DNA from 4 places in the Pantoea sp. X-Soil-ISGK-355 genome. Region 1 is predicted to be linked to each of the others. Evidence: predicted binding sites of a transcription regulator. Region 1 holds the regulator's gene; each other region holds the start of a gene.
The links. Region 1 encodes sigma-54, which starts transcription at its own class of promoters, with help from an activator protein. Its sites were predicted from a motif close to GTTGGCACANNTTTCGCTNT; they were not measured.
Positions count from the first base shown of each region.

Region 1 (7,888 bases):
GCTGCTGGATCATTATTACCTCTTGTAAGGATCGGGCGTAAACATGGGGTACGATGGTAGCCTGTTCGGTCCTGATTCACGATAGCTTTACAGAAACTTACCGCTAAGATTTGGCGAAAATGGTCATTAAATTTACTTTTGCCGTTCAGACGGTCAAAATCAGCGGCTGTCTCGCCAAACAGAACCTTAAACCGGTCGGGAAAGGCATTGCCGACCTGGGTTTTTACGCAAGGATTTTTCATGTTCGTAGCTTCTGCACTGCTGATTATCGGTTTGCTTTTACTGGCATATGGTGCCGATCGTCTGGTGTTTAGCGCCTCTATATTGTGTCGATCATTTGGCATCCCGCCACTGATCATTGGCATGACCGTTGTCAGCATAGGCACCTCGCTGCCAGAAATGATCCTCTCCTTTTCTGCGGCCCAGCATGGCCAGATGGATCTGGCTGTTGGTACCGCGCTTGGCTCGAATATTACCAACATTTTACTCATTCTCGGTGCCGCTGCGCTAATGCATCCACTCAGCGTTCATTCTAATCTGATACGTCGTGAACTGCCGTTGATGTTGCTGGTTACCCTGCTCAGCGGATTCATGCTGTTTGACAATCAGCTTAGTCGACTGGATGGAATTGGCTTGATCGCCATCGCCGCTATTTATCTGATGGTGGTGATTCGCATTGCGCGTAAAGCAGAACGGGACAACAACGACACCCTGACGCGCGAGCAGCTGGCCGAGCTGCCCCGCGAAGAGAGCGGAAATACGGTGGCCTTTCTCTGGCTGGCCGTCGCGCTGATTATCCTGCCGATGTCGACCCGGATGGTGATCGACAATGCCACCGCCTTTGCCGACTACTTTGGCGTCAGCGAACTGGTGATGGGCCTGACGCTTATCGCCGTGGGCACCAGCCTGCCCGAGCTGGCGACGGTGATTGCCGGTGCACTGAAAGGTGAAGATGATATCGCGATCGGCAACCTGATCGGCGCCAACATTTATAATATTGCTATCGTGCTGGGCCTGCCGGCGCTGATTCACCCCGGCAGTATCGACTATCACGCCTTTGCCCGTGATTACTGGGTGATGCTGGGGGTCAGCGTGCTGTTTGCCCTGCTCTGCCTGCTGCGTCGCCGACGCGTTGGCCGCATCGCCGGCCTGATTTTACTCTGTGGTTTCTTCGTCTGGGTGACGCTGCTGTGGATGCAGCCGGCATTCATGGACGGCTAACAAGGACAGACTCACTATGTCATATCAGCAACCAACAGCTTTTGATTTTCAGCAGGCGGGAAAAAACGTCCTGCGCATTGAGCGTGAAGGACTGGAACAGCTCGATCAATATATTAATGACGATTTCGCCCGCGCCTGCGCCCTGATCTACGCCTGCCAGGGGAAAGTGGTGGTGATGGGCATGGGCAAGTCTGGTCATATCGGCAAAAAAATGGCGGCGACCTTTGCCAGTACCGGCACGCCAGCGTTTTTTGTTCATCCGGCCGAAGCCAGCCATGGCGACCTGGGCATGGTGAGCAAAAATGATGTCGTGATCGCCATCTCCAACAGCGGTGAGTCGAACGAAATCCTCGCGCTGATTCCGGTGTTAAAACGCCAGCATATTGCGCTGATCTGCATAACCGGACGGCCTGACAGCGCGATGGGCCGGGTTGCCGATGTGCATCTGTGTGTCCATGTTCCCCAGGAAGCCTGCCCGTTAGGCCTTGCGCCAACCACCAGCACCACAGCCACACTGGTGATGGGCGACGCGCTGGCGGTTTCGTTACTTGAGGCGCGTGGATTCACGGCGGAAGATTTCGCCCTCTCCCATCCTGGCGGAGCGCTGGGCCGCAAACTACTGCTGCATGTATCCGATATCATGCACAGCGGCGATGAGCTGCCGCACGTCACCCGTGACGCCTCACTACGTGATGCGCTGCTGGAAATTACCCGCAAAAATCTGGGACTGACGGTCATTGTCGACGGTCTGATGAAAATTGAAGGTATCTTTACCGATGGTGACCTGCGCCGCATCTTTGATATGGGCATCGATTTTCAGCGCGCCACTATCGGGGAAGTGATGACGCCAGGTGGCATCCGCGTCCGGCCAAATATGCTGGCGGTTGAAGCCCTGAACCTGATGCAGACCAAAAACATTACCTCGATTCTGGTGGCCGATGACGATCATCTGCTCGGTGTGGTACATATGCATGACATGCTGCGCGCTGGCGTAGTCTGAACAGGAAAAGAAAATGCAACAGGCAATTCCCACGATTGACACCTGCTATGGACCGGTCAGTGCTGACGTCATGGCGCGCGCCAGCAACATTCGTCTGCTGATCTGCGACGTCGATGGCGTCATGTCCGACGGGGTGATCTACATGGGGAACAATGGCGAAGAGCTGAAAGCCTTCAACGTGCGGGATGGTTACGGTGTACGCTGTTTACTGACCGCCGATGTGGAAGTGGCTATTATTACCGGCCGCAATGCCCGTCTGATGGAAGATCGCTGCAAAACGCTCGGCATCCGTCATCTTTATCAGGGACAATCCGATAAGCTTTTGGCCTATCGTGAACTTCTGGATAAACTGTCTCTCTCTGATGAGCAGGTCGCCTATATCGGTGACGACCTGATCGACTGGCCGGTTATGGCGAAAGTGGGATTAAGCGTGGCAGTAGCGGATGCACATCCGATTCTGTTGCCGCGCGCGCAGTATGTCACGCGGATTGCGGGTGGACGCGGCGCAGTACGCGAAGTATGTGACCTGATCTTAATGGCGCAGAACAAATTTGAGGATGCCAAAGGGCAATCAGTATGAGTAAAAGCAGGCGTTGGATAACGCTGATTCTGACCTTGATTGCACTGGTTTTGATCGGCTGGAATCTTACCAACCAGGATGGCGATAGCACGCCAGTCGGGACGAATGGTCAGTCGCCGACCTATACCAGTGACGATTCTCACACTGTGGTGTATAACCCGCAGGGCGCGCTGTCATATAAACTGGTCTCTGACAAAGTGACCTATTTCTCGGATGACGAGCTGAGCTGGTTCGACAATCCGGTAATGACCACCTTTGATGAGAACAAAGTTCCCACCTGGACGTTACGCGCAGATAAAGCAAAGCTCACCAAAGATCGTATGCTTTATCTGTATGGCCATGTTGAGCTGAATACGCTGACGCAGGATTCCCAGCTTGAGCGGATCAAAACCGATAATGCACAGATTAACCTTGTCACTCAGGACGTTACCTCTGATGACCAGGTGACATTGTATGGCCGCAGCTTTAACTCCACCGGCATGAAAATGCGCGGCAATTTACGGACAAAAAACGCCGAGTTAATCGAGAAGGTCAAAACCTCTTATGAAATTCAAAATGAACAAAAATAGCCTGAAGATTTTACTGGCCAGTATGTTACTGGCAACCAGCGTTCCGGCGCTGGCCCTGACCGGTGACTCGGACAAGCCCGTCAATATTGACTCGCAGAATCAGGCGCTGGATTTGCAGGGCAATGTCGCGACCTTTACCGGCAATGTCATCGTGACGCAGGGCTCTATCAAAATCACGGCGGACAAAGTCGTGGTGACCCGTCCGGGCGGCGACAGCAAGAAAACCATCGTTGACGCCTACGGTAATCCTGCCACTTTCTATCAGATGCAAGACAGCGGTAAGCCGGTTCAGGGCCATGCCTCAAAACTGCACTACGAACTGGCTAACGATTTCGTTGAACTGACCGGCAATGCGTTCATTGAACAGCAGGACAGCAACATCAAAGGTGATCGTATTACCTACCTGGTAAAAGAGCAGAAAATGCAGGCTTACAGCCAGGGCCAGAACAAGCGCGTCACGACCGTCCTGGTGCCGTCGCAACTTCAGGATAAAGGTTCGTCCAACAGCGGAAAGAAGAGTAACTGATAGCTATGGCCACATTAATCGCAGAAAACCTGGCGAAGGCATATAAAGGCCGTCGCGTGGTAGAAGATGTCAGTCTGCAGGTAAAGTCCGGCGAGATTGTCGGCCTGCTCGGCCCGAACGGGGCCGGTAAGACCACCACCTTTTACATGGTGGTAGGTATTGTCCCGCGTGACGCGGGCCGCATTGTTATTGATGATGAAGATATCAGTATCCTGCCGCTGCATGCACGTGCGCGCCGTGGCATCGGCTATCTGCCGCAGGAGGCATCGATTTTCCGTCGCCTCAGCGTCTACGATAACCTGATGGCGGTACTGCAGATTCGTGATGACCTGACCGAAGAGCAACGTCAGGATCGCGCCCGTGAGCTGATGGAAGAGTTTCACATCGAGCACCTGCGCGACAGCATGGGTCAGGCACTGTCGGGTGGTGAACGACGTCGTGTTGAGATTGCCCGCGCGCTGGCTGCCAATCCAAAGTTTATTCTGCTGGATGAACCTTTTGCCGGGGTCGACCCTATCTCCGTTATCGACATCAAGAAGATCATTGAGCATCTGCGTGACAGCGGCCTCGGCGTTTTGATTACCGACCACAACGTACGCGAAACGTTAGCGGTCTGTGAGCGGGCCTATATCGTCAGCCAGGGCCACCTGATTGCGCATGGTACACCCAATGAAATTCTTGCGGATGAGCAGGTTAAGCGGGTTTATTTGGGTGAAGAGTTCAGACTCTGATAAGGTGTCGTTAATACCGATGTTTACCTGGGAACTACCATCCTGTCTATGAAGCAAGGTTTACAACTCAGGTTCAGCCAACAGCTGGCAATGACTCCACAATTGCAGCAGGCGATTCGTCTGCTGCAACTCTCCACGCTTGAACTCCAGCAGGAGTTACAGCTTGCACTGGAAAGTAATCCACTGCTTGAGCAGACCGATCTGCATGATGAGATTGACTCCCGGGAATCGTCGGAAGCCGAAGCGCTGGATACACGTGAAGCGCTTGAGCAGAAAGAGATGCCTGATGAGCTGCCGCTGGATGCCACCTGGGATGAAATCTACACCGCTGGCACCCCTTCCGGCACGGGTACCGATTATCAGGATGATGAGTTACCTGTCTATCAGGGTGAAACCACGCAGTCACTGCAGGATTACCTGATGTGGCAGGTCGAATTGACGCCTTTCAGTGATACCGACCGCGCAATCGCGACGTCTATCGTCGATGCTATTGATGACACCGGATATCTCACCGTCTCGCTTGAGGAGATCCTCGACAGCATTGGCAACGATGAGCTTGAAGCGGATGAGGTTGAGGCGGTGCTGAAACGTATCCAGCGTTTTGACCCGATTGGTGTGGGCGCACGCGATTTGCGTGACTGTCTGCTGGTTCAGCTTTCGCAGTATGCACCAGAGACACCGATGCTGGCTGAAGCGCGCCTGATTGTCAGCGAACATCTCGATCTGCTGGCCAATCACGACTTCCGCAGCCTGATGCGCGTCACGCGCCTCAAAGAAGAGGTGCTGAAAGAGGCGATGCTGCTGATTCAGTCACTGGACCCGCGTCCGGGTCAGTCGATCAACACTGGCGAGCCGGAATATGTTATCCCCGACGTGCTGGTACGTAAGGTTGGCAACCGCTGGACGGTTGAACTCAATGCCGACAGCCTGCCACGTCTGAAGATTAATCAGCACTACGCGGCAATGGGTGGCGCAACGCGCAATGACAGCGACAGTCAGTTCATTCGCAGTAATCTGCAGGAAGCGCGCTGGCTGATTAAGAGTCTGGAAAGCCGTAATGACACGCTGCTGAAAGTCACGCGCTGTATCGTTGAGCAGCAGCAGGCGTTCTTCGAGCAGGGTGAAGAATTTATGCGTCCGATGGTGCTGGCCGATATCGCCCAGGCCGTTGAGATGCATGAATCGACCATTTCCCGTGTTACCACGCAGAAGTATCTGCACAGCCCGCGTGGCATTTTTGAACTGAAGTACTTTTTCTCCAGCCACGTTAATACGGAAGGTGGCGGCGAAGCCTCCTCTACCGCGATCCGGGCTCTGGTGAAGAAATTAATTTCGGCGGAAAACCCAGCCAAACCCTTGAGCGACAGTAAACTGACCTCCATGTTATCTGATCAGGGGATCATGGTGGCACGGCGTACCGTCGCCAAATATCGTGAGTCTTTATCCATCCCGCCATCGAACCAGCGTAAACAACTGGTTTGAAAGAAATGAGAAGGAAGACCTATGCAGCTGAACCTGACCGGGCAACATGTTGAAATCACGCCACCTTTGCGTGAATTCGTCAACAGTAAATTTGCCAAACTGGAACACTATTTTGAACATATCAATCAGGTCTATATTGTCCTGAAGGTTGAGAAAGTCACACAGGTGGCTGACGCAACACTCCACGTGAACGGTGGCGAGCTGCACGCCACGTCCGAAGCGGAAGATATGTATGCGGCAATTGATGGGCTGATTGATAAACTCGCCCGTCAGCTGACCAAACACAAAGATAAACTGAAAAAACACTAACCTTCACGCTAGCTACGCGCGCATGGCGCGCAGAGCCGACAGTATGGGGCGGATAATCCGCCCCGTTTTGTCATCTGAGCAAGCGCCGTTTGTCGCACATATCAGGGCGCTGGCGGTGAATGGCCTGGTGAACACGCAAGTGAAACGATAATGAACAACGATCTTACACTGGAATTGAGCACAGTGCTTTCGCCAGACTGCACCCGCAGCGGCGTACACTGCCAGAGCAAAAAACGTGCGCTGGAAATCATCAGCGAACTGGCCGCTAAGCAGCTCAACCTGCCGCACCAGACGCTTTTCGAAGCGATTCTGACCCGCGAACGTATGGGCAGTACCGGTATTGGTAACGGAATAGCCATTCCTCACGGCAAGCTGGAAGAGGATACACTGCGTGCGGTAGGGGTATTTATCAGCCTCGAGCAGCCGATTGCGTTTGATGCCGTCGACAACCAGCCGGTCGATCTGTTGTTTGCATTGCTGGTTCCGGCTGACCAGTGCAAAACACACCTGCACACCCTTTCACTGGTGGCAAAACGTCTGGCAGATAAAACGGTTTGTCGTCGTCTGCGTGCTGCGCAGAGTGATGAAGAACTCTATGCCATTATTACGGAAGTCCAGACAGAGCAGTAACGCGTCTTTACCGGCCCGGTGCCGGTTTTAAAACGGGAGAGAAGGTCATGGTGCTGATGATCGTTAGCGGTCGTTCAGGCTCGGGGAAGTCAGTGGCGCTCCGTGCGCTGGAAGATATGGGGTTCTACTGCGTTGATAACCTGCCGGTCGTGTTGCTGCCTGAGTTAGCCAACTCGCTGGCGGAACGCAATATTTCGGCGGCGGTCAGCATCGACGTCCGTAACATGCCTGAATCCCCGGAAATTTTTGAAACCGCGCTGAATAATCTGCCTGACACATTTTCACCTCAGTTGCTGTTTCTCGACGCCGATCGCAATACCCTGATTCGTCGTTACAGCGATACGCGCCGTCTGCATCCCCTCTCCAGCAAAAACCTGTCACTAGAGAGCGCGATTGATGAAGAGAGCGACCTGCTGGAGCCGCTGCGTTCACGTGCCGACCTGATCATCGACACCTCAGAGATGTCAGTGCATGAGCTGGCAGAGATGCTGCGTACCCGCCTGCTGGGCAAGCGTGAACGTGAGCTGACTATGGTGTTTGAGTCGTTTGGCTTCAAGCATGGCATTCCGATTGACGCTGACTATGTCTTTGACGTGCGCTTTCTGCCCAATCCCCACTGGGATCCTAAGCTGCGCCCGATGACCGGCCTCGATCGTCCGGTCGCGGCATTCCTTGACCGCCACACTGAAGTGCACAACTTTATCTACCAGACACGCAGCTATCTTGAACTCTGGCTGCCGATGCTGGAGACCAATAACCGTAGCTATCTTACCGTGGCAATTGGCTGTACTGGTGGCAAACACCGCTCAGTGTATATTGCAGAACAGCTGGCGGATTACT
Region 1 is NZ_AP035971.1:458,726-466,613, reverse strand. It holds gene AC6I8J_RS02050 (hypothetical protein) at 1-242, opposite strand, end outside; gene mlaF (phospholipid ABC transporter ATP-binding protein MlaF) at 1-13, opposite strand, end outside; gene AC6I8J_RS02045 (calcium/sodium antiporter) at 241-1,221, shown strand; gene kdsD (arabinose-5-phosphate isomerase KdsD) at 1,238-2,221, shown strand; gene kdsC (3-deoxy-manno-octulosonate-8-phosphatase KdsC) at 2,235-2,801, shown strand; gene lptC (LPS export ABC transporter periplasmic protein LptC) at 2,798-3,370, shown strand; gene lptA (lipopolysaccharide ABC transporter substrate-binding protein LptA) at 3,345-3,896, shown strand; gene lptB (LPS export ABC transporter ATP-binding protein) at 3,902-4,627, shown strand; gene rpoN (RNA polymerase factor sigma-54) at 4,676-6,109, shown strand; gene hpf (ribosome hibernation promoting factor) at 6,131-6,418, shown strand; gene ptsN (PTS IIA-like nitrogen regulatory protein PtsN) at 6,569-7,048, shown strand; gene rapZ (RNase adapter RapZ) at 7,096-7,888, shown strand, end outside.

Region 2 (7,888 bases), 3.5 Mb from region 1:
GCTGGAGTTCAGCGAGCACTATGCACAAGGCGATTTTCAGCGAGCCGTGACGCGCTACCCTGATCGTCCGCTCTCGCTCTACGTCCATATTCCCTTCTGCCATCGTCTCTGCTACTTCTGCGGCTGTAATAAGATTGTGACCCGTCAGCGCCACAAAGCGGACCGTTATCTGGATGTGCTTGAGCAGGAGATTATTCAGCGTGCGCCGCTATTTCGTCAGCGTCAGGTCACGCAGCTTCACTGGGGCGGCGGCACGCCAACCTTTCTCGACAATGCGCAGATTTCGCGGCTGGTGGGTTTGCTCAAGCAGCATTTCAGCGTGGCTGATGAGGCCGAAATGTCGATCGAAGTTGATCCCCGGGAAATAGAGCTGGATGTGATTGATCACCTGCGATCGCTGGGATTCAATCGTCTGAGCATGGGAGTACAGGACTTCAATAAATCGGTGCAGGAACGGGTTAACCGGGTGCAGGACGAAGAGGTAATTTTTGGCCTGATGGCGCGCGCCCGTGAACAGGGCTTCAGCTCTGTCAGCATCGACCTGATCTATGGCTTACCCCTGCAGTCGCCAGCCAGCTTTGCCTGGACGCTGGAGCGGGTACTGGCACTCAATCCCGATCGCCTTAGCGTGTTTAACTATGCGCATCTGCCAGCGATGTTCGCGGCACAGCGTAAAATCAAAGAGGACGAACTGCCATCTGCTCAGCAAAAGCTGGATATCTTACAGCAGACCATCGCGACGCTGACTCAGCAGGGCTACCAGTTTATCGGGATGGATCACTTTGCAAAGCCGCAGGATGAGCTGGCCATCGCGCAGCGAAAAGGGCAGCTGCATCGCAATTTTCAGGGATACACGACACAGGGCGACAGCGATTTGCTGGGGCTTGGCGTTTCAGCCATCAGCATGATTGGCGACAGTTATGCGCAGAACCAGAAAGACCTCAACACCTGGTACAAGAGTGTTGAACAGCAGGGGAATGGCCTGTGGCGCGGCATCGCCTTAACCGACGATGATTGCCTGCGTCGTGACGTGATTAAAACGCTGATCTGTAACTTCTCGCTGGATTTTGCCGCGACAGAAGCGCAATGGGGAATCTGCTTCAGCGACTATTTTGCTGAGGATCTGGCGTTGCTGAAACCGTTAATTGCCGACGGGCTGGTAGTACAAACGGCTGGCGGGCTGGAGGTGACGGGGATTGGCCGCTTACTGATTCGTAATATCTGCATGTGTTTTGATCGTTATCTGCGTCAGAAAGCGCGTCAGCAGCAGTTCTCACGCGTTATCTGAAGAAACGGGCTGGCAACCACTCCAGCCCGTACTGAACCGCTTATTCCATGCCAAGCTCTTTCAGCTTGCGCGTCAGCGTGTTTCGTCCCCAGCCCAGCAGACGTGCTGCTTCCTGCTTATGGCCTTGCGTATGACGCAGCGCAGTAGTGAGCAGCGTACGCTCCATCTCTGGCTGGGCTTCTGACAGCAGATTCTGATGACCGGAACGCAGGGCGCGGTCGGCCCACTGTGCCAGCAGGGTTGCCCAGCTGTCAGGCAGCGACTGCACCGGATTTTCCGGGGTACTGGATTCAAACAGTTCCCCGGGCAGATCCTGAATCAGTACTTCCTGGCCCGCCGCCATCACGGTCAGCCAGCGACAGGTGTTCTCCAGCTGACGGACGTTACCGGACCAGTGAAGCCGGGTTAAGGCGGTCTCGGTTTCCGGATGCAGAATCTTCGCTTCCACTCCCAGCTCTCGGGCCGCCACCTGCAGGAAGTAACGTGCCAGACGCGGGATGTCCTCACGACGCTCACGCAGCGGTGGCAGATGCACGCGAATCACATTCAGGCGGTGAAAAAGATCCTCACGGAACTTGCCTTCCTGTACGCGTAATTCCAGATTCTGGTGGGTCGCCGCGATAATACGCACATCCACTTTGACCGGTGCATAGCCACCAACGCGATAGAACTGACCATCGGCCAGCACGCGCAGCAGACGGGTCTGCACATCCAGCGGCATATCACCGATCTCATCCAGAAACAGCGTGCCGCCATCCGCCTGCTCAAAACGGCCCTGACGGATCTGGTTTGCGCCGGTAAAGGCACCTTTCTCGTGACCGAACAGTTCGGACTCAATCAAATCTTTGGGAATCGCCGCCATGTTCAGCGCAATAAAAGGCGCTTTGGTACGCGGACTGTGGCGATGCAGCGCATGAGCTACCAGCTCTTTACCGGTACCGGATTCGCCGTTGATCAGCACACTGATCGACGAGCGCGATAACCGGCCGATGATACGAAACACATCCTGCATCGCCGGCGCTTCACCAATGATATCGGTGGTGGGTCCGCTGACAGGCTGATTACGCGGCTGCTGCTGCTCCTGATAGTGACTGATAGCACGCTCGACCAGCGCAACGGCTTCATCGATATCAAACGGTTTAGGCAGGTAATCAAAGGCACCCTGCTGATAAGCGCTGACGGCTGCGTCCAGATCCGAATGCGCCGTCATTATGATGACCGGAAGCATCGGATGACGCTGTTTAATCTGTTTCAGCAGCGCCAGGCCATCCATACCGGGCATGCGAATATCTGACAGTAAAACGTCCGGGGTCTTGGTTGAGAGGGCATCCAGCACCTCGCTTGCGCTGTCAAACGTCGCGCAGCTCAAACCGGCTCCAGTGAGCGCGCGTTCAAGCACCCAGCGGATGGAGCTATCGTCATCGACGATCCAGACTATCCCTCGTTGCATAGAAACCTCACTGGCGAATAGGCAGGTAAACCGAAAATTCGGTGTGTCCCGGCCAACTGTTAAATTCTATTTTTCCTGAATGTTGATCAATCAGGCTACGGGCGATGGAGAGGCCTAAACCGGTTCCGCCTTCACGTCCGCTGACCATCGGATAAAACAGCGTATCCTGCAGCTGGGCCGGAATGCCGGGGCCATCATCTTCAATATCAATACGTGCCACCAGGCGATAACGCGTGCCGTGCAGCGTCAACTGAAAAGCGGTGCGGGTGCGGATAACAATGGTGCCACCGTCGTCGCCCAGCGCCTGAAGTGCGTTGCGAACCACGTTAAGCAGCACCTGTTCTATCTGGTCAGGGTCATGCGGCAGTTCCGGCAGGCTGGGGTCGTAATCCCGTACCAGCGAAACATTCTCCGGCAGCTCCATCGACACCAGATTGACCACCCGTTCGGCCACCTGATGAATGCTCTGCGTGATGTGCATGCCTGGCTGCTGCGGTCCTAACAGACGATCCACCAGATTTCGCAACCGGTCGGCCTGTTCAATAATCACTTTGGTGTATTCATTTAGTGACGGATCGGGCAGGGCGCGGGATAGAAGCTGTGCCGCGCCGCGTAATCCGCCCAGCGGATTTTTAATCTCATGGGCCAGACCGCGAACCAGGTCGCGAGCAGCCACCTGCTGCGCATGCTGTAACTGCTCCTGACTGAGGCGACGCTGATTATCCATCGGCGCCATTTCCATCAAAATTAAGCCATCGGGTAACCGCTGGGCGGTCAGCGACATAATATGTGCGCGACCATCTACCACCAGCGTGACCTCACTGTCAGTAAATCCCTGGCCAGCTTCAAGACTCTCGCGCATCACCTCAATATTCAGCGAAAAGTAGCCGGTTAATTCCGGTAATGGTGTGCCGAACAATTTGCGTGAGCTTTGCGCCAGTAATTGCTGCGCCGCCGGATTGGCGTAATGAATAACCAGATCGTTATCCACTAACAAAATACTGTTGATTAACGCGTTGAGAATCTGCCCTGCATCGGGCAGAGAGCCAGTTGCCATACAACGTTCCTCTGCACCAGTCAGGTGCATTTTAGTCTTTAAGCCGAAAAGAGGGCGAATGAACGGTGAATTCGCGGAGAAAAAAGCCCATCCGAAGATGGGCTAAAAGTTTCCACGGCAACAAAAACGTCTGACCAGTTAAACGCTGTAGTAAAGCTCGAACTCAACCGGGTGTGGCGTCATGCGAACGCGATCCATCTCGGCTTTACGCAGTTCGATGTAAGCATCGATCGATTCGTCTGTGAATACACCGCCACGGGTCAGGAACTCGCGGTCTTCGTTCAGTGCATTCAGCGCTTCTTCCAGAGAGCCTGCAACTTTTGGAATCTCAGCTTCTTCTTCCGGTGGCAGGTCATACAGGTTCTTATCCATCGCGTCACCAGGATGGATTTTGTTGATGATGCCATCCAGGCCAGCCATCAGCAGCGCGGTGAACGCCAGGTATGGGTTAGCTGCTGGATCCGGGAAGCGCGCTTCAATACGACGGGCTTTCGGGCTGGCAACAACCGGGATACGGATTGAGGCAGAACGGTTACGGGCAGAGTAAGCCAGCATAACCGGTGCTTCATAACCCGGGACCAGACGCTTGTAAGAGTTGGTTGTCGGGTTCGCCAGGGCGTTGATCGCTTTCGCGTGCTTGATGATACCGCCGATATAGAACAGCGCCATTTCAGACAGGCCGCCGTACTTATCGCCGGCAAACAGGTTCTGGCCGCCTTTAGAGAGTGACATGTGGCAGTGCATGCCTGAACCGTTGTCGCCAAACATTGGCTTCGGCATGAAGGTCGCCGTTTTGCCGTAAGCGTGCGCAACGTTGTGAACGACATATTTGTAGATCTGAATTTCGTCCGCTTTTTTGGTCATGGTATTGAAGCGGGTTGCCACTTCGTTCTGACCTGCGGTCGCCACTTCGTGGTGATGCGCTTCAACAACCAGGCCCATCTGCTCCATGGTCAGACACATGGCAGAACGGATGTCCTGGGATGAGTCAACCGGTGGAACCGGGAAGTAGCCGCCTTTCAGACCTGGACGGTGACCTTTGTTACCGCCTTCGTACTCTTTACCTGTGTTCCATGCCGCTTCGATATCGTCGATAGCCACATGTGAGCCGGACGTTGATGAACCGAAACGGATGTCATCGAACAGGAAGAATTCGGGTTCTGGTCCAAACAGCACGGTGTCCGCGATGCCGGAAGAGCGCAGGTAATCTTCAGCGCGCTTGGCGATAGAGCGTGGATCGCGATCGTAGCCCTGCATGGTGCCTGGCTCAAGAATGTCACAACGGATGATCAGCGTAGAATCTTCGAAGAAAGGATCCATGACTGCCGTGGTGGCGTCAGGCATCAGCACCATGTCTGATTCGTTAATGCCTTTCCAGCCGCCAATAGACGAACCATCGAACATTTTGCCTTCTTCGAAGAAGTCAGCGTTAACCTGGTGAGCAGGGATCGTAACGTGCTGTTCTTTACCTTTGGTATCGGTAAAACGCAGGTCAACAAACTTAACTTCATGCTCGTTCATCATCGAGAGAACGTGTTCAGCGGACATACTCAACTCTCCTGGAAATGGTCTTTCATTATCTACATGGCGAGGAAACGTCGTTTCCGGAATGCGTTTGGGAAAACCACTCCCTGACTCATCTCTTCCGGCACGCTCTTCAACCGACATCTGACTGGCGTTTACGCTTGTATCAGACAAAGCGAATTCTGTGCCAACTTTTTTGATGTTGCTTAAATCGCCTTGTGATGCACCTTTTTGTCATAAAGCGCCTGCACCACGATGGTCTTAGCGCACCATTATGGTGCTTAACAGTGATTTGATAGCACTATTTTGGTGCACAGGACCAACTTAGTGCATTTTCTGCACCGGGAACAGGGCAAATTTGCGTCGATGCAATAAACTTTCAGTGAAAAGTGTGATCCTGTTCAGTCTTCCGCTTAATCCGTGTACAATACCGCGCTATTTCTAATGCCTGAGGCAAAGCTGTGATCGAAAATTTGCGTAACATCGCCATCATCGCGCACGTTGACCATGGAAAGACCACCCTGGTTGACAAACTGCTGCAACAATCCGGTACTTTTGATGCCCGTACCGAAGCAACCGAGCGCGTGATGGACTCCAATGATTTGGAGAAAGAGCGTGGGATTACCATCCTCGCAAAAAACACCGCCATTAAGTGGAATGACTACCGTATCAACATCGTTGATACCCCAGGACACGCCGACTTCGGTGGTGAAGTTGAGCGCGTCATGTCCATGGTGGACTCGGTGCTGCTGGTTGTAGATGCGATGGATGGCCCTATGCCGCAAACCCGCTTCGTGACCAAAAAAGCGTTCGCGCATGGTCTGAAGCCGATTGTGGTTATCAACAAAGTAGACCGCCCGGGTGCGCGTCCGGATTGGGTTGTGGATCAGGTATTTGACCTGTTCGTAAACCTGGATGCCACTGACGAGCAGCTCGACTTCCCTATCATTTTCGCCTCTGCGCTGAATGGTATTGCGGGTCTTGAGCACACCGACATGGCTGACGATATGACCCCGCTGTATCAGGCGATCGTTGACCACGTTGCGCCTCCGCAGGTTGAGGCTGATGCCCCACTGCAGATGCAAATCTCTCAGCTGGACTACAACAACTACCTGGGCGTGATCGGCATCGGCCGTATCAAGCGCGGTAAAGTTAAGCCTAACCAGCAAGTCACTATCATCGATAGCGAAGGCAAAACCCGTAACGCTAAAGTCGGTAAAGTCCTGACTCATCTGGGTCTTGAGCGTATCGACAGCGACCTGGCAGAAGCGGGCGATATCATTGCTATCACCGGTCTGGGCGAGCTGAACATCTCTGACACTATCTGTGACACGCAGAATGTGGAAGCGCTGCCAGCCCTGAGCGTCGATGAACCAACCGTAACCATGTTCTTTAACGTCAACACCTCACCGTTCTGCGGTAAAGAAGGTAAATACGTGACTTCACGTCAGATCCTTGAGCGTCTGAACAAAGAACTGGTTCACAACGTGGCATTGCGTGTTGAAGAAACTGAAGATTCTGACGCCTTCCGCGTATCAGGTCGTGGTGAGCTGCACCTGTCAGTTCTGATCGAAAACATGCGTCGTGAAGGTTTCGAACTGGCGGTATCCCGTCCGAAAGTTATCTTCCGCGAATTCGAAGGCCGTAAACAGGAGCCATTTGAGAACGTCACGCTGGATATCGAAGAAACGCATCAGGGTTCCGTTATGCAAGCCATGGGTGAGCGTAAAGGCGATCTGAAAAACATGGATCCGGATGGCAAAGGCCGCGTACGTCTCGACTACGTGATCCCAAGCCGTGGCCTGATTGGCTTCCGTAACGAATTCATGACCATGACGTCCGGTACCGGTCTGCTCTACTCTACCTTCAGCCACTACGACGATATCCGTCCAGGTGAAGTGGGCCAGCGTCAGAACGGCGTACTGATCTCTAACGGTCAGGGTAAAGCCGTAGCGTTCGCTCTGTTCGGTCTGCAGGATCGCGGTAAGCTGTTCCTGGGTCACGGTGCAGAAGTCTATGAAGGCCAGATCATCGGTATTCACAGCCGTTCTAACGACCTGACCGTAAACTGTCTGACCGGTAAGAAGCTGACCAACATGCGTGCTTCCGGTACTGATGAAGCAACGACACTGGTTCCACCGCAGAAAATGACGCTGGAACAGGCGATCGAGTTCATCGATGATGACGAACTGGTTGAAGTAACACCGCTGTCAGTGCGTATCCGTAAACGTCACCTGACGGAAAACGACCGTAAACGTGCTTCACGTGGTCCTAAAGACGCATAAATGCGCCTTTAACTGATAAAAGCCCCGCATGCGGGGCTTTTTTTTGCCTGAAATTCCGGCTTCTTCAGTCGGGCCAGTAAATATTTGGGTGCGTTTTATCCATCTTCTGGCGTTTACGCTTTTCTCTCCACGCGTGCCTGTTCAGCCTGCACTTTTGCCGCTAGAGTGAATACTCCAGGGAACAGAAGGAGACACACCATGCTGTATATCTTTGATTTGGGCAATGTGATTATTGATATCGACTTTAACCGCGTGCTGGGTGTCTGGAGTGACCTTAGCCGTGT
Region 2 is NZ_AP035971.1:4,000,845-4,008,732, reverse strand. It holds gene hemN (oxygen-independent coproporphyrinogen III oxidase) at 1-1,288, shown strand, start outside; gene glnG (nitrogen regulation protein NR(I)) at 1,329-2,738, opposite strand; gene glnL (nitrogen regulation protein NR(II)) at 2,746-3,795, opposite strand; gene glnA (glutamate--ammonia ligase) at 3,934-5,343, opposite strand; gene typA (ribosome-dependent GTPase TypA) at 5,781-7,604, shown strand; gene yihX (glucose-1-phosphatase) at 7,803-7,888, shown strand, end outside.
Region 2: a site for sigma-54 is predicted at 5,492-5,511, ahead of glnA (glutamate--ammonia ligase). Genes of this name have one in related genera too.

Region 3 (7,888 bases), 580 kb from region 1:
TTTGCGTCCCAGGATCTTTTCCAGCTTCAGCATGGCGGCCAACGTCGCACCATCCGGTACTTTGATCATTTCATCAATCACGTCAGGCATAAATGACGGCTCTACGCGCGGACGGCCAATTCCCTCGATCATGCTGCCGCGCGTGCTGGTCAGTGTTGCATCACGCTGTTGCCAGTAATCGAAAAACACGGAATGCTGGGGATCCACCACCAGCAGTTTCGTTTCCAGGCCCTGATAACGAATATAGCGGCCCAGCGTCGCCGAGGTGCCGCCAGTGCCCGCGCTCATAATCACCGTATGCGGAATCGGATAGGGTTCATGCTGCATCTGACGGAAAATGCTCTCAGCAATATTGTTATTACCGCGCCAGTCAGTAGCGCGTTCAGCGTAGGTAAACTGATCCATAAAATGGCCATTCAGCTCACGTGCCAGCCGTTCAGATTCTGCGTAAAGCTGGCAGGGATCCTCGACAAAATGGCACTGTCCACCATAAAAGGTGATCTGCTCAATTTTACGTTTCGCCGTGCTGGCGGGCATCACCGCAATAAAGGGCAGACCAAGCAGCCTTGCGAAGTACGCCTCTGAAACGGCCGTGCTGCCTGACGAGGCTTCGATAATCGGCGTATTCTCTTTAATCCAGCCGTTGGAGAGACCGTAGAGAAACAGGGATCGTGCCAGCCGATGTTTAAGACTGCCACTGGGATGGGTGCTCTCATCTTTCAGATAGAACCAGATGCCGGGAAAATCCGCCAGATCGAAACGGATCAAATGGGTTTCAGCCGATCGTTGAAAATCAGCGTTAATTTCGTTGATAGCGTGGCGAATCCAGCAGGTCTGCATTTCAGGCATCCGGTAAAGAAGTGATGCGGCTATTTTATGGCACGTGCAGGAAAAAGAGATTGCAAAAATACCGCTAAAATCGCGGTAATGGAGAAAATGATTCTCCGGGAGTCCCATATGCTAGATAAAACTGACCTTAAACTGCTCTCACTGCTGCAGCAGGATTGCACGCTGTCGCTGCAGGCGCTGGCGGATGCCGTCAACCTCACCACCACACCCTGCTGGAAGCGCCTGAAAAAGCTGGAAGATGATGGCATTATTCGCGCCCGGGTGGCACTGCTGGATGGGGATAAAATCGGACTGTCACTGACGGCGTTTATGTTTGTGAAAACCCAGCAGCATAGCCGCGACTGGTATCAGGCCTTTGTCTCGGTGGTAAGCAGCATGCCCGAGGTGATGGCCTTTTACCGGATGGCAGGCGAGTATGATTACCTGCTGCGCATTCAGGTGGCCGACATGAAGAGCTATGATGCTTTCTACAAGCGATTAGTGAACGGTGTGCCCGGCCTGATTGATGTGACATCCAGCTTCGCCATGGAAGAGATTAAATACACCACGGCTTTACCTGTCGCCCCCTGAGGGCCTGAGATTGAGAGCAGCGTTGTGCGATTATTCAGTCAATTAAGTTGGTATTTTCTGAGGGAGTGGCGGCGCTATCTGGGCGCGGTTATCCTGCTGATTGTTATTGCTATTCTGCAGTTGCTGCCGCCGCATGTGGTCGGTGTCATTGTTGATGGTGTCACACGTGACAACATGAGTACCAGTCGCATCATGATGTGGATTGGCATCATGCTGGCAACCGCAGTGGTGGTCTATCTGCTGCGCTACGTCTGGCGCGTACTGCTGTTTGGTGCCTCCTACCAGCTGGCGGTTGAGCTGCGCGAAGATTTTTATCGCCAGCTGAGTCGGCAGCAACCGGCATTTTATCTGCGTCACCGCACAGGTGACCTGATTGCGCGCGCCACTAACGATGTGGATCGGGTAGTGTTTGCAGCCGGGGAAGGGGTGCTGACGCTGGTCGACTCGCTGGTGATGGGCTGCGTGGTGCTGCTGGTGATGAGTACGCAAATCAGCTGGCAGCTGACGCTGCTGGCGCTGGTGCCGATGCCCATTATGGCGATCGTCATCCATCGCTACGGTAATCAGCTGCATCATCGCTTTAAACTGGCCCAGGCGGCCTTCTCCAGCCTTAACGACCAGACGCAGGAGAGCCTGACCAGCATCCGGATGATTAAATCCTTCGGTCTTGAACAGCATCAGTCGCAGCAATTCTCCGACATCGCCCGCGATACCGGTGAAAAGAACCTGCGCGTGGCGCGGGTCGATGCCCGTTTCGATCCCACTATCTACATCGCTATTGGTTTCTCAAACCTGCTGGCGATTGGCGGCGGAAGCTGGCTGGTGTGGCATGACCAGATGACGCTGGGGCAGCTTACCAGCTTTGTGATGTATCTCGGCCTGATGATCTGGCCGATGCTGGCGCTGGCGTGGATGTTCAATATCGTCGAACGCGGCAGCGCCGCCTGGAGCCGCATCGGTGCATTACTGGCGGAAGCGCCAGCGGTGGAAGATGGTGATAAGTCACTGCCACCTGACCCGGGCACGCTGCAGGTCGCGATTCGCGCCTTTCACTATCCGGCCAGCGCGGCTCCGGTGTTAAGTGATGTCAGCTTCCAACTGAAGCCCGGCGAAATGCTGGGACTGTGTGGGCCAACCGGCAGCGGAAAAAGTACCTTACTGAGCCTGATCCAGCGCCATTTTGATATTCAGCAGGGCGACATCCGTTATCACCAGATCCCGCTGCCGCAGTTACGGCTGGACAGCTGGCGCAGTCGTCTCGCCGTGGTCAGCCAGACACCATTCCTGTTTTCGGACAGCGTAGCGAACAATATTGCGCTGGGGAAACCGGGCGCAACCCAGCAGGAGATTGAACAGGCCGCCACCCTGGCCTGCGTGCATGACGATATCCTGCGGCTGCCGCAGGGTTATGAAACCGAAGTCGGGGAGCGAGGTGTGATGCTGTCCGGTGGACAGAAGCAGCGTCTTTCGATTGCCCGGGCACTGCTGCTGAACGCAGAAATCCTGATTCTGGACGACGCACTCTCTGCGGTGGATGGTCGTACCGAGCACGAAATCCTGCATAACCTGCGCATCTGGGGGCAGGGAAAAACACTGATTATCAGCGCGCATCGCCTGTCAGCGCTGACGGAAGCCAGTGAAATTCTGGTGTTACAACAGGGCAGCGTGGCACAGCGTGGCAATCATGACGCGCTGACCGCCAGCGCTGGCTGGTATCGTGACATGTATCGTTACCAGCAACTGGAAGCGGCGCTGGATGATGATGAAAATGAGAAAGGAGTGCCGCATGGCTAAGTCTGCCCGCTTGTGGCCAACCCTGAAGCGCCTGCTGAGTTACGGTAAGCCCTGGCGTAAATCCCTGTCGCTGGCGGTAGGCATGCTGTGGATCGCTGCCGCGGCGGAAGTAACCGGTCCGGTGCTGGTCAGCTACTTTATTGATAACCTGGTGGCGAAGCATCAGATGCCCTGGGGACTGGTGGCCGGTCTGGTCATCAGCTTTGTCCTGCTTCAGCTACTGGCCGCCGGGCTGCACTACTGGCAGGCGCTGCTGTTTAATCGCGCTGCGATTGGTGTGGTGCAGCGGTTACGCAGTGACGTGATGAATGCTGCGCTTTGTCAGCCGCTGAGCGCCTTTGATACTCAGCCGGTCGGGCAGATTATTTCGCGCGTGACGAATGACACCGAAGTGATCCGCGATCTTTATGTCACAGTGGTTTCAACCGTACTGCGTAGCGCTGCGCTGGTCGGCGCCATGATGGTGGCCATGTTCAGTCTTGACTGGCGCATGGCGCTGGTAGCAATGATGATCTTCCCGCTGGTACTGATAGTGATGTTCATCTATCAGCGTTACAGCACGCCGATTGCCCGACGGGTTCGCAGCTATCTGGCTGACATCAACAACGGCTTCAATGAAGTGATCAGCGGCATGAGTGTGATTCAGCAGTTTCGTCAGCAGGCACGATTTGGTGAGCGCATGGGCGAAGCGAGCCGCTCTCACTATCTGGCGCGAATGGAGACGCTGCGCCTCGATGGCTTTCTGCTGCGTCCGCTGTTGAGCCTGTTTTCAGCGATGGTCTTGTGCGGGCTGCTGATTCTGTTCAGTTTCTCTGTGCCTGGCGTGTTTGAAGTGGGGGTGCTCTATGCCTTTATTACTTACCTGGGCCGTCTGAATGAGCCACTGATTGAGCTGACCACCCAGCAGTCGATGCTGCAGCAGGCGGTGGTTTCCGGTGAGCGTATTTTCGAGCTGATGGATGCCGCCCAGCAGCAGTATGGGGCCGATCAGCAGCCACTGGCTTCAGGTCGTATTGCCCTGAACAATCTCAGTTTTGCCTACCGTGAAAATCGTGATGTGCTGAGTGATATCAATCTTGAAGTCGCACCGCGTGAGTTTGTGGCGCTGGTGGGCCATACCGGCAGTGGCAAAAGTACCCTGGCTAATCTGTTAATGGGTTATTACCCGGTGACGCGTGGCGAAATCCGTATTGATGATCGCCCGATTGGCGGCTTGAGCCACGCCGTGCTGCGACGCGGTATCGCGATGGTGCAGCAGGATCCGGTGGTGCTGGCCGATACGCTGCTGGCCAATGTGCGGCTGGGCCGCGACATCAGCGAAGAGGCTGTCTGGACAGTGCTGGAACAGGTGCAACTGGCACCGCTGGCGCATGCCCTGCCGGAGGGGATTCACACCCGACTGGGCGAGCAGGGCAATAACCTGTCGGTCGGGCAGAAACAGCTGCTGGCGCTGGCCCGGGTACTGGTTGATCTGCCGCAGATTCTGATCCTCGACGAGGCAACCGCTAACATCGACTCCGGCACCGAGCAGGCGATTCAGCAGACGCTTGCGACACTAAGGCAACACAGCACGCTGGTGGTGATCGCTCACCGCCTCTCAACGATTATCGATGCGGATAAGATTCTGGTGCTGCATCGTGGTCGTGTGGTTGAGCAGGGCACCCATCAGCAACTGCTGGCGCTGCAAGGACGCTACTGGCAGATGTATCAGCTGCAACAGGCAGGGGAAGATCTGGCGTCGGGCGTACCTGTAACATCTGAAAGCTGACTTGCACCTTTTTTGCGCAGCTTTATCGGAATAATCTGTATAAATGCACTCCTTTGACGCCTGGAGCACCAAAGGAGTGCAGTCTCAGTCTGCGATCCCTGTCACACACCCATTCTCATTCATATCTTCCCTGAAGCATCCCTTGCTCTGTCTCGCCTGACTCACTGATTAAGGGCACTTTTACACTCTGGCACAGGCTTTGCTTATATCCCTGCGTGTCCGTAAACGTTACCTATTTACTCGCTGGAGGGGATCCAATGAAGCTGGTTACCGTCGTAATTAAGCCATTCAAACTGGAGGATGTACGTGAAGCTTTATCCTCTATCGGCATTCAGGGACTGACCGTCTCCGAAGTGAAAGGTTTTGGTCGTCAGAAAGGCCATGCAGAGCTCTATCGTGGCGCAGAGTACAGCGTGAACTTCCTGCCAAAGGTCAAAATTGATATCGCCATTGCCGACGATCAGTTAGACGAAGTGGTGGATGTCATCAGTAAAGCGGCTTACACCGGCAAAATTGGCGACGGTAAAATTTTCGTGGCTGAACTGCAGCGCGTCATCCGTATTCGTACCGGCGAAACCGACGAAGCCGCTCTGTAATTAAGACTCAGTACTGTGATGGGATGGAATAAAAATGAATAAAATTTTCACTAAGCTGGGCCTCACCAGTCTGGCACTGTTACCCTCACTCGCAATGGCTGCGCCTGCCGTTGCGGACAAGGCTGATAACGCATTTATGATGATTTGCACCGCGCTGGTGCTCTTTATGTCAATTCCAGGTATTGCGCTGTTTTACGGCGGTCTGATTCGTGGCAAAAACGTTCTGTCGATGCTGACGCAGGTTGCTGTCACCTTCTCGCTGGTGTGCGTGCTGTGGGTGGTCTACGGCTACTCCCTGGCATTCAGTGAAGGTAACGCCTTTTTCGGCGGCTTTGGCTGGGCCATGCTGAAAAACATTCAGCTTACCGCCGTTATGGGCAGTTTCTATCAGTATATCCATGTAGCATTCCAGGCCTCGTTTGCCTGTATTACCGTGGGCCTGATTGTTGGTGCCATTGCAGAGCGTATCCGTTTCTCTGCCGTATTGATCTTCGTCGGTGTCTGGCTGACGCTTTCATATTTACCTATTGCACACATGGTCTGGGCGGGCGGTTTCCTGGCACAGGATGGCGCACTGGATTTCGCTGGCGGTACCGTGGTGCATATTAACGCCGCTATAGCGGGTCTGGTTGGTGCATATCTGGTGGGCAAACGTGCGGGATTTGGTAAAGAGGCATTCAAACCCCACAACCTGCCGATGGTCTTTACCGGCACCGCTATTCTGTACGTTGGCTGGTTTGGCTTTAATGCCGGTTCAGCTTCAGCAGCGAACGAAATCGCCGCGCTGGCTTTCCTTAACACCGTGGTTGCAACAGCAGGTGCGGTACTGGCATGGACCTTTGGTGAGTGGGCGGTACGGGGTAAGCCTTCACTGCTGGGTGCCTGCTCAGGCTTTATTGCCGGTCTGGTCGCGATTACCCCAGCCTGTGGCTATGTCGGTGTGGGCGGTGCGTTAATCATCGGCCTGGTCGGCGGACTGGCGGGACTGTGGGGCGTCACCACCCTCAAAAAATGGCTGCGCGTTGATGATCCGTGCGATGTGTTCGGCGTGCATGGCGTGTGCGGTATCGTGGGCTGTATCCTGACGGGCGTGTTTGCTTCCTCTTCACTGGGCGGCGTCGGTTATGCTCAGGGTGTAACCATGGGCCATCAGGTCTGGGTGCAGCTCTTCAGTGTGGGTCTGACGATTGTCTGGTCGGGCGTTGTTGCCTTCATTGGCTTCAAGCTGGCCGATCTGATTGTCGGACTGCGCGTACCGGAAGAGCATGAACGTGAAGGTCTGGATGTAAACAGCCACGGCGAGAATGCTTACAACCAGTAATGGACAGGCACTGAAATGAATAATCGGGGGCGAGCAATCGCCCCTTTTTTATTTCTCTTTATTCGCTGCGCTGGCGCATTACCCCTTCCTGAACTGTTGAGGCTACCAGCACACCCTGTTGATTGTAGAACTCGCCGCGGACAAAACCGCGTGCCCCGGAAGCTGAGGTACTGACCACGCTGTAGAGCAGCCATTCAGTGAAGTCGAACGGGCGGTGGAACCACATAGAGTGGTCGATCGTGGCGACCTGCATATCCGGCTCTAAAAAGCCTTTACCGTGCGGCTGCAGCGCAACCGGCAGGAAGTTGAGGTCGGACGCATAGCCGAGCAGGTACTGATGGATACGCAGGTCATCGGGCAGGGGGCCGGTGGCACGGATCCAGACCTGACGCTCCGGTTTATCCACATGTCCACGAAGCGGGTTATGGATCTGTACCGGGCGAATCTCCAGCGGACGTTCAGCAATGAATTTCTCGCGTAACTTTTCTGGCAGCAGATGCGCCATTTTCTGCGCCATCGCCTGTTCGGTTAACAGGTTCTCCGGCCCCGGCACCTGTGGCATCGGATTCTGATGTTCAAATCCGCTTTCAGGTGACTGAAAAGAGGCCGTCATATAAAAAATGGGCTGGCCATTCTGAATGGCGCTGACCCTGCGTGCGCTGAAACTTTTGCCATCACGCAGCGTTTCAACATCATAGATAATCGCTTTCTGGCTATCGCCGGGCCGCAAAAAATAGCTGTGAAATGAGTGAATAATGCGATCTTCCGCGACGGTTTGCTTTGCAGCATACAGCGCCTGACCCACCACCTGACCGCCAAACACCTGGCGCAGTCCCAGATCTTCGCTCTGGCCGCGATATAAACCCTCCTCCAGTTTTTCCAGATTCAATAAATTCAGCAGATTTTGCAGTGCCTGACTCATGGCGCATTCCTCAATATAGTGACCCGCTCAGTGTGAAAGATCGGACCAGTTGACGTCAATCAGACTTT
Region 3 is NZ_AP035971.1:1,040,470-1,048,357, forward strand. It holds gene AC6I8J_RS04590 (PLP-dependent cysteine synthase family protein) at 1-840, opposite strand, end outside; gene AC6I8J_RS04595 (Lrp/AsnC family transcriptional regulator) at 958-1,419, shown strand; gene AC6I8J_RS04600 (SmdA family multidrug ABC transporter permease/ATP-binding protein) at 1,444-3,213, shown strand; gene AC6I8J_RS04605 (SmdB family multidrug efflux ABC transporter permease/ATP-binding protein) at 3,206-4,981, shown strand; gene glnK (P-II family nitrogen regulator) at 5,239-5,577, shown strand; gene amtB (ammonium transporter AmtB) at 5,612-6,898, shown strand; gene tesB (acyl-CoA thioesterase II) at 6,957-7,820, opposite strand.
Region 3: a site for sigma-54 is predicted at 5,168-5,187, ahead of glnK (P-II family nitrogen regulator). Genes of this name have one in related genera too.

Region 4 (7,888 bases), 3.2 Mb from region 1:
TCGTCAATCTGACACCCGTTGCCGGAATCTGTCCTTATTGTGAGTATCCGCTGTTAGTTGAGAAAAAGACGGCTCAGGGCGTTAAGCGCTTCTGCGCCAGTAAGAGTTGTGGCAAAGCCATCGCTGAAGAGAATTCATAGACCATGGAAAATCAACACCTCGCCGATTCACTTGAGACCTGTTTAGAGCATCTGAATCGTCAGGCGGTCATCGCCTATCCTACGGAAGCCGTATTTGGTCTGGGCTGTGACCCTGACAGTGAATCTGCCGTTATGGCCCTGCTGGCACTCAAACAGCGCCCGGTAGAGAAGGGGCTCATCCTCATTGCGGCTGATTACAGTCAGCTTGAGCCTTACATCTCGGCGCGCGAACTTTCTGTAATCCAGCGGGAGCGGATGTTTGCCCGCTGGCCCGGCCCGGTGACTTTTGTCGTACCGGTACCGCCACAAACGCCTCGCTGGCTTACCGGACAGTTTGATTCACTGGCCATTCGCGTCAGTGATCATCCGGATGTTCAGGCGCTATGCCGCGCGTTTGGCAAACCGCTGGTCTCGACCAGCGCAAATCTGTCAGGCCTCCCTCCCTGCCGCACAGCAGAAGAAGTGAAGCAGCAGTTTGGTGAGCCGTTCCCGGTTCTGGCGGGTAAAACGGGTGGACGACTCAATCCTTCTGAAATCCGCGATGTCATCAGCGGCGAACTTATACGTCAGGGTTAATTTATGGATCACTTCGCCGTTTTCGGTAATCCGATCAGCCACAGTAAATCGCCGCTAATCCATCAGGCTTTTGCTGAGCAGACGGGCATTGAACATCGCTATGGTCGCATCTGTGCCCCGGTTGATGGTTTTCCTCAATCGCTTTCTGCTTTTTTCGAGCAGGGAGGTCGTGGTGCCAACGTGACATTACCTTTCAAACAGCAGGCATGGGAATTTGCCGATCAGCTCAGCGAACGTGCAGCTCTGTCCGGTGCGGTAAACACCGTCAAAAAGCTCAGTGATGGGCAAATCCTGGGAGACAACACGGATGGTATCGGCTTGTTAAGCGATCTTGAACGGCTAAATATGATCAACGCTGGCGATAATGTCTTGCTGGTGGGAGCGGGCGGGGCCGCTCGCGGTGTCATTCTGCCGCTGCTTTCAGCAGGCGTGACGCTTACCGTCGTCAATCGTACAGCCGCGCGCGCTGAAGAGCTGGCGAACCTGTTTAGCGCGAGCGGGAGTATCCGGGCATCTGGTTTTGAGCAACTGACGGATCAGCGCTTTAATCTGATCATCAACGCCACGTCAAGTGGTGTGAATGGAGAAACGCCTCCTTTACCTGCAGAAGTAATCCATTCAGATGTGCGCTGTTATGACATGTTTTACCAAAGCGGGCTAACGCCTTTTTTACGCGGGTGTCAGGCGCAGGGGACTCGTCATCTGGCCGATGGACTGGGGATGCTGGTGGGGCAGGCTGCGCATTCCTTCTATCTATGGCACGGTGTGATGCCGGAAATCACGCCGGTGATTGCTCAGCTTAAGCAGAACATGCAGCCATGAATCAGGCGATACAGTTCCCGGATGAGGAAACCTATGACGCTGAACTAAACGCAGTCTGTTTTCCAGTACTGGTCAATGGCATGCGGCTGAATTGTGCAATCAGCCGCGATTCGCTGGCTTCACGTTTTGGTAAAGGGGAGGCGATGGCGCTGTTTCGGCACCATCGTTGGGATCTGGAAGATGAGGCCGAAGCGGCTGTTCGTCAGGATAACGTGGATGCTCAGGGCTGGGTCTGGCTATCTCCCGCCAGATAATCCTCTTTCCAGCCAACATAGTTATTGGCGGAATAGCGCAGACCTTCCTTCTCACTGTCATTCAGCGGCCTGACCTGCTTTACCGGGCTACCCAGATAGAGATAGCCGCTCTCCAGTCTTTTACCGGGCGGCACCAGGCTTCCGGCACCAATCATCACCTCTTCTTCTACTATTACGCCATCCAGCAGAATCGATCCCATTCCGACCAGCACGCGATCGCCAATGGTACAGCCGTGTAGCATCGCTTTATGCCCGACGGTGACGTCCTCGCCAATAATAAGAGGAAAGCCCAGGGGGTTGGCGGCTGATTTATGTGTGACGTGCAGAACACTGCCGTCCTGCACATTAGTACGGGCACCAATGCGGACCTGATTCACATCACCCCTGATCGCAACCAGCGGCCAGATGCTCACATCATCCTCCATAATCACATCACCGATGACAACACTGCTTGGATCGACCATCACGCGCTGGCCAGTTTGCGGGAAAAGATTTTTATAGGGACGTAGGGCGGAAGTCATCTTGTTCTCCTTTGTTCTGTTTTCACTGCAGCCTGATGCCATTTTAGCCAGCTGACAAGCCAATTCTGACCCGGATCGCTGGCGATCTCATCAATCTGGATCATTTATAACCGTTCAGATAAAAGATCCTAAAAAAGGGTTGTGCTCTGAAACGGGATATCCCTATAATGCGCCTCCATCGACACGGCACACCGGCAACGGGAAACGGGTTGAAGGTTCAGGAGACTGACCCGCCGGAGAAAACTTCTGAAATAGAGGTTGACTCTGCAGGAGGAAAGCGTAATATACGCCACCTCGCGACAGGACGCTAACGCACTGTTCGCACTGCTCTTTAACAATTTATCAGACAATCTGTGTGGGCACTCGCAGGATTGATATCAGCGTCTTTGGACGCACAAAAATATCAAAGCCTCACGAGTGAACACATAATGAAATTCATTATGACGTTTTACAGATGAGCACCGCTTAACTTGTTTAAGCAAATCAAACTTAAATTGAAGAGTTTGATCATGGCTCAGATTGAACGCTGGCGGCAGGCCTAACACATGCAAGTCGGACGGTAGCACAGAGGAGCTTGCTCCTTGGGTGACGAGTGGCGGACGGGTGAGTAATGTCTGGGGATCTGCCCGATAGAGGGGGATAACCACTGGAAACGGTGGCTAATACCGCATAACGTCGCAAGACCAAAGAGGGGGACCTTCGGGCCTCTCACTATCGGATGAACCCAGATGGGATTAGCTAGTAGGCGGGGTAATGGCCCACCTAGGCGACGATCCCTAGCTGGTCTGAGAGGATGACCAGCCACACTGGAACTGAGACACGGTCCAGACTCCTACGGGAGGCAGCAGTGGGGAATATTGCACAATGGGCGCAAGCCTGATGCAGCCATGCCGCGTGTATGAAGAAGGCCTTCGGGTTGTAAAGTACTTTCAGCGGGGAGGAAGGCGGTGCGGTTAATAACCGCGCCGATTGACGTTACCCGCAGAAGAAGCACCGGCTAACTCCGTGCCAGCAGCCGCGGTAATACGGAGGGTGCAAGCGTTAATCGGAATTACTGGGCGTAAAGCGCACGCAGGCGGTCTGTTAAGTCAGATGTGAAATCCCCGGGCTTAACCTGGGAACTGCATTTGAAACTGGCAGGCTTGAGTCTTGTAGAGGGGGGTAGAATTCCAGGTGTAGCGGTGAAATGCGTAGAGATCTGGAGGAATACCGGTGGCGAAGGCGGCCCCCTGGACAAAGACTGACGCTCAGGTGCGAAAGCGTGGGGAGCAAACAGGATTAGATACCCTGGTAGTCCACGCCGTAAACGATGTCGACTTGGAGGTTGTTCCCTTGAGGAGTGGCTTCCGGAGCTAACGCGTTAAGTCGACCGCCTGGGGAGTACGGCCGCAAGGTTAAAACTCAAATGAATTGACGGGGGCCCGCACAAGCGGTGGAGCATGTGGTTTAATTCGATGCAACGCGAAGAACCTTACCTACTCTTGACATCCACGGAATCTGGCAGAGATGCCTTAGTGCCTTCGGGAACCGTGAGACAGGTGCTGCATGGCTGTCGTCAGCTCGTGTTGTGAAATGTTGGGTTAAGTCCCGCAACGAGCGCAACCCTTATCCTTTGTTGCCAGCGATTCGGTCGGGAACTCAAAGGAGACTGCCGGTGATAAACCGGAGGAAGGTGGGGATGACGTCAAGTCATCATGGCCCTTACGAGTAGGGCTACACACGTGCTACAATGGCGCATACAAAGAGAAGCGACCTCGCGAGAGCAAGCGGACCTCACAAAGTGCGTCGTAGTCCGGATCGGAGTCTGCAACTCGACTCCGTGAAGTCGGAATCGCTAGTAATCGTGGATCAGAATGCCACGGTGAATACGTTCCCGGGCCTTGTACACACCGCCCGTCACACCATGGGAGTGGGTTGCAAAAGAAGTAGGTAGCTTAACCTTCGGGAGGGCGCTTACCACTTTGTGATTCATGACTGGGGTGAAGTCGTAACAAGGTAACCGTAGGGGAACCTGCGGTTGGATCACCTCCTTACCTGAAGATACCTTCCCGCGCAGTGTCCACACAGATTGTCTGATAGAAAATAACGAGCAAAGTGTCTTTCGAAGACAGACTTAATTGTCCCCTTCGTCTAGAGGCCCAGGACACCGCCCTTTCACGGCGGTAACAGGGGTTCGAATCCCCTAGGGGACGCCAAAGCTTGGTGACAGGTGAAAGATGTTGCCCACATATCTTAAAGATGACTTACGAGTCATGTTTAAGATATTGCTCTTTAACAATCCGGAACAAGCTGAAAATTGAAACGACGTGTCGCTTTCATTCTCCGTAATAAGAATGAAAAATGCGGCACGTTCGAGTCTCTCAAATCCCTGCAGTCTGCAGCGTTGCAAAACGCCTGTGGGTTGTGAGGTTAAGCGACTAAGCGTACACGGTGGATGCCCAGGCAGTCAGAGGCGATGAAGGACGTGCTAATCTGCGTAAAGCGACGGTAAGGTGATATGAACCGCTACAGCCGTCGATGTCCGAATGGGGAAACCCGGTGCACTCTGTGCATCATTGCAGCATGAATACATAGTGCTGCAAGGCGAACCGGGGGAACTGAAACATCTAAGTACCCCGAGGAAAAGAAATCAACCGAGATTCCCCCAGTAGCGGCGAGCGAACGGGGAGCAGCCCAGAGCCTGAATCAGCATGTGTGTTAGTGGAAGCGTCTGGAAAGTCGCAGGGTACAGGGTGATACTCCCGTACACAAAAGCACACGTGCTGTGAGCTCGATGAGTAAGGCGGGACACGTGGTATCCTGTCTGAATATGGGGGGACCATCCTCCAAGGCTAAATACTCCTGACTGACCGATAGTGAACCAGTACCGTGAGGGAAAGGCGAAAAGAACCCCGGCGAGGGGAGTGAAACAGAACCTGAAACCGTGTACGTACAAGCAGTGGGAGCCCTCTTTACGGGGGTGACTGCGTACCTTTTGTATAATGGGTCAGCGACTTATATTCTGTAGCAAGGTTAACCGTATAGGGGAGCCGCAGGGAAACCGAGTCTTAACTGGGCGTTAAGTTGCAGGGTATAGACCCGAAACCCGGTGATCTAGCCATGGGCAGGTTGAAGGTTGGGTAACACTAACTGGAGGACCGAACCGACTAATGTTGAAAAATTAGCGGATGACCTGTGGCTGGGGGTGAAAGGCCAATCAAACCGGGAGATAGCTGGTTCTCCCCGAAAGCTATTTAGGTAGCGCCTCGTGAATTCATCTCCGGGGGTAGAGCACTGTTTCGGCTAGGGGGCCATCCCGGCTTACCAACCCGATGCAAACTGCGAATACCGGAGAATGTTATCACGGGAGACACACGGCGGGTGCTAACGTCCGTCGTGAAGAGGGAAACAACCCAGACCGCCAGCTAAGGTCCCAAAGTCATGGTTAAGTGGGAAACGATGTGGGAAGGCACAGACAGCCAGGATGTTGGCTTAGAAGCAGCCATCATTTAAAGAAAGCGTAATAGCTCACTGGTCGAGTCGGCCTGCGCGGAAGATGTAACGGGGCTAAACCATGCACCGAAGCTGCGGCAGCGACACTTATGTGTTGTTGGGTAGGGGAGCGTTCTGTAAGCCGTCGAAGGTGTGCTGTGAGGCATGCTGGAGGTATCAGAAGTGCGAATGCTGACATAAGTAACGATAAAGCGGGTGAAAAGCCCGCTCGCCGGAAGACCAAGGGTTCCTGTTCAACGTTAATCGGAGCAGGGTGAGTCGACCCCTAAGGCGAGGCCGAAAGGCGTAGTCGATGGGAAACAGGTTAATATTCCTGTACTCGGTGTTACTGCGAAGGGGGGACGGAGAAGGCTATATCAGCCGGGCGACGGTTGTCCCGGTTTAAGCGTGTAGGCGGAGGGTCCAGGTAAATCCGGTCCCTTATTAACGCTGAGGCGTGACGACGAGGCACTACGGTGCTGAAGTGATAAATGCCCAGCTTCCAGGAAAAGCCTCTAAGCATCAGGTAACACAGAATCGTACCCCAAACCGACACAGGTGGTCAGGTAGAGAATACCAAGGCGCTTGAGAGAACTCGGGTGAAGGAACTAGGCAAAATGGTGCCGTAACTTCGGGAGAAGGCACGCTGGCGCGTAGGTGGAGGGACTTGCTCCCCGAGCCGAAGCCAGTCGAAGATACCAGCTGGCTGCAACTGTTTATTAAAAACACAGCACTGTGCAAACACGAAAGTGGACGTATACGGTGTGACGCCTGCCCGGTGCCGGAAGGTTAATTGATGGGGTTATCCGCAAGGAGAAGCTCTTGATCGAAGCCCCGGTAAACGGCGGCCGTAACTATAACGGTCCTAAGGTAGCGAAATTCCTTGTCGGGTAAGTTCCGACCTGCACGAATGGCGTAATGATGGCCAGGCTGTCTCCACCCGAGACTCAGTGAAATTGAACTCGCTGTGAAGATGCAGTGTACCCGCGGCAAGACGGAAAGACCCCGTGAACCTTTACTACAGCTTGACACTGAACATTGAGCCTTGATGTGTAGGATAGGTGGGAGGCTTTGAAGCGCGGACGCCAGTCTGCGTGGAGCCAACCTTGAAATACCACCCTTTAATGTTTGATGTTCTAACGTAGGCCCGTTATCCGGGCTGCGGACAGTGTCTGGTGGGTAGTTTGACTGGGGCGGTCTCCTCCTAAAGAGTAACGGAGGAGCACGAAGGTCAGCTAATCACGGTCGGACATCGTGAGGTTAGTGCAATGGCATAAGCTGGCTTGACTGCGAGAGTGACGGCTCGAGCAGGTGCGAAAGCAGGTCATAGTGATCCGGTGGTTCTGAATGGAAGGGCCATCGCTCAACGGATAAAAGGTACTCCGGGGATAACAGGCTGATACCGCCCAAGAGTTCATATCGACGGCGGTGTTTGGCACCTCGATGTCGGCTCATCACATCCTGGGGCTGAAGTAGGTCCCAAGGGTACGGCTGTTCGCCGTTTAAAGTGGTACGCGAGCTGGGTTTAGAACGTCGTGAGACAGTTCGGTCCCTATCTGCCGTGGGCGCTGGAGAATTGAGGGGGGTTGCTCCTAGTACGAGAGGACCGGAGTGAACGCACCACTGGTGTTCGGGTTGTCATGCCAATGGCACTGCCCGGTAGCTAAGTGCGGAAAAGATAAGTGCTGAAAGCATCTAAGCACGAAACTTGCCCCGAGATGAGTTCTCCCTGACTCCTTGAGAGTCCTGAAGGGACGTTGAAGACTACGACGTTGATAGGCCGGGTGTGTAAGCGCAGCGATGCGTTGAGCTAACCGGTACTAATGACCCGTGAGGCTTAACCTTACAACGCCAGAGGCGTTTTTGAGAGACACGATTTTCAGCCCTGTTCCGGATATTCTGCGTGGCCTTACGGGCGGCGCGGAGACAGAATTTGCCTGGCGGCTTTAGCGCGGTGGTCCCACCTGACCCCATGCCGAACTCAGAAGTGAAACGCCGTAGCGCCGATGGTAGTGTGGGGTCTCCCCATGCGAGAGTAGGGAACTGCCAGGCATCAAATTTAGTGTGCTGATATGGCTCAGTTGGTAGAGCGCACCCTTGGTAA
Region 4 is NZ_AP035971.1:3,620,102-3,627,989, reverse strand. It holds gene AC6I8J_RS16620 (DNA topoisomerase family protein) at 1-140, shown strand, start outside; gene tsaC (L-threonylcarbamoyladenylate synthase type 1 TsaC) at 144-716, shown strand; gene aroE (shikimate dehydrogenase) at 720-1,538, shown strand; gene AC6I8J_RS16605 (DUF1488 family protein) at 1,535-1,792, shown strand; gene AC6I8J_RS16600 (gamma carbonic anhydrase family protein) at 1,759-2,313, opposite strand; rRNA gene AC6I8J_RS16595 (16S ribosomal RNA) at 2,805-4,346, shown strand; tRNA gene AC6I8J_RS16590 (tRNA-Glu) at 4,433-4,508, shown strand; rRNA gene AC6I8J_RS16585 (23S ribosomal RNA) at 4,721-7,629, shown strand; rRNA gene rrf (5S ribosomal RNA) at 7,721-7,836, shown strand; tRNA gene AC6I8J_RS16575 (tRNA-Thr) at 7,851-7,888, shown strand, end outside.
Region 4: a site for sigma-54 is predicted at 2,588-2,607, ahead of AC6I8J_RS16600 (gamma carbonic anhydrase family protein). Genes of this name have one in related genera too.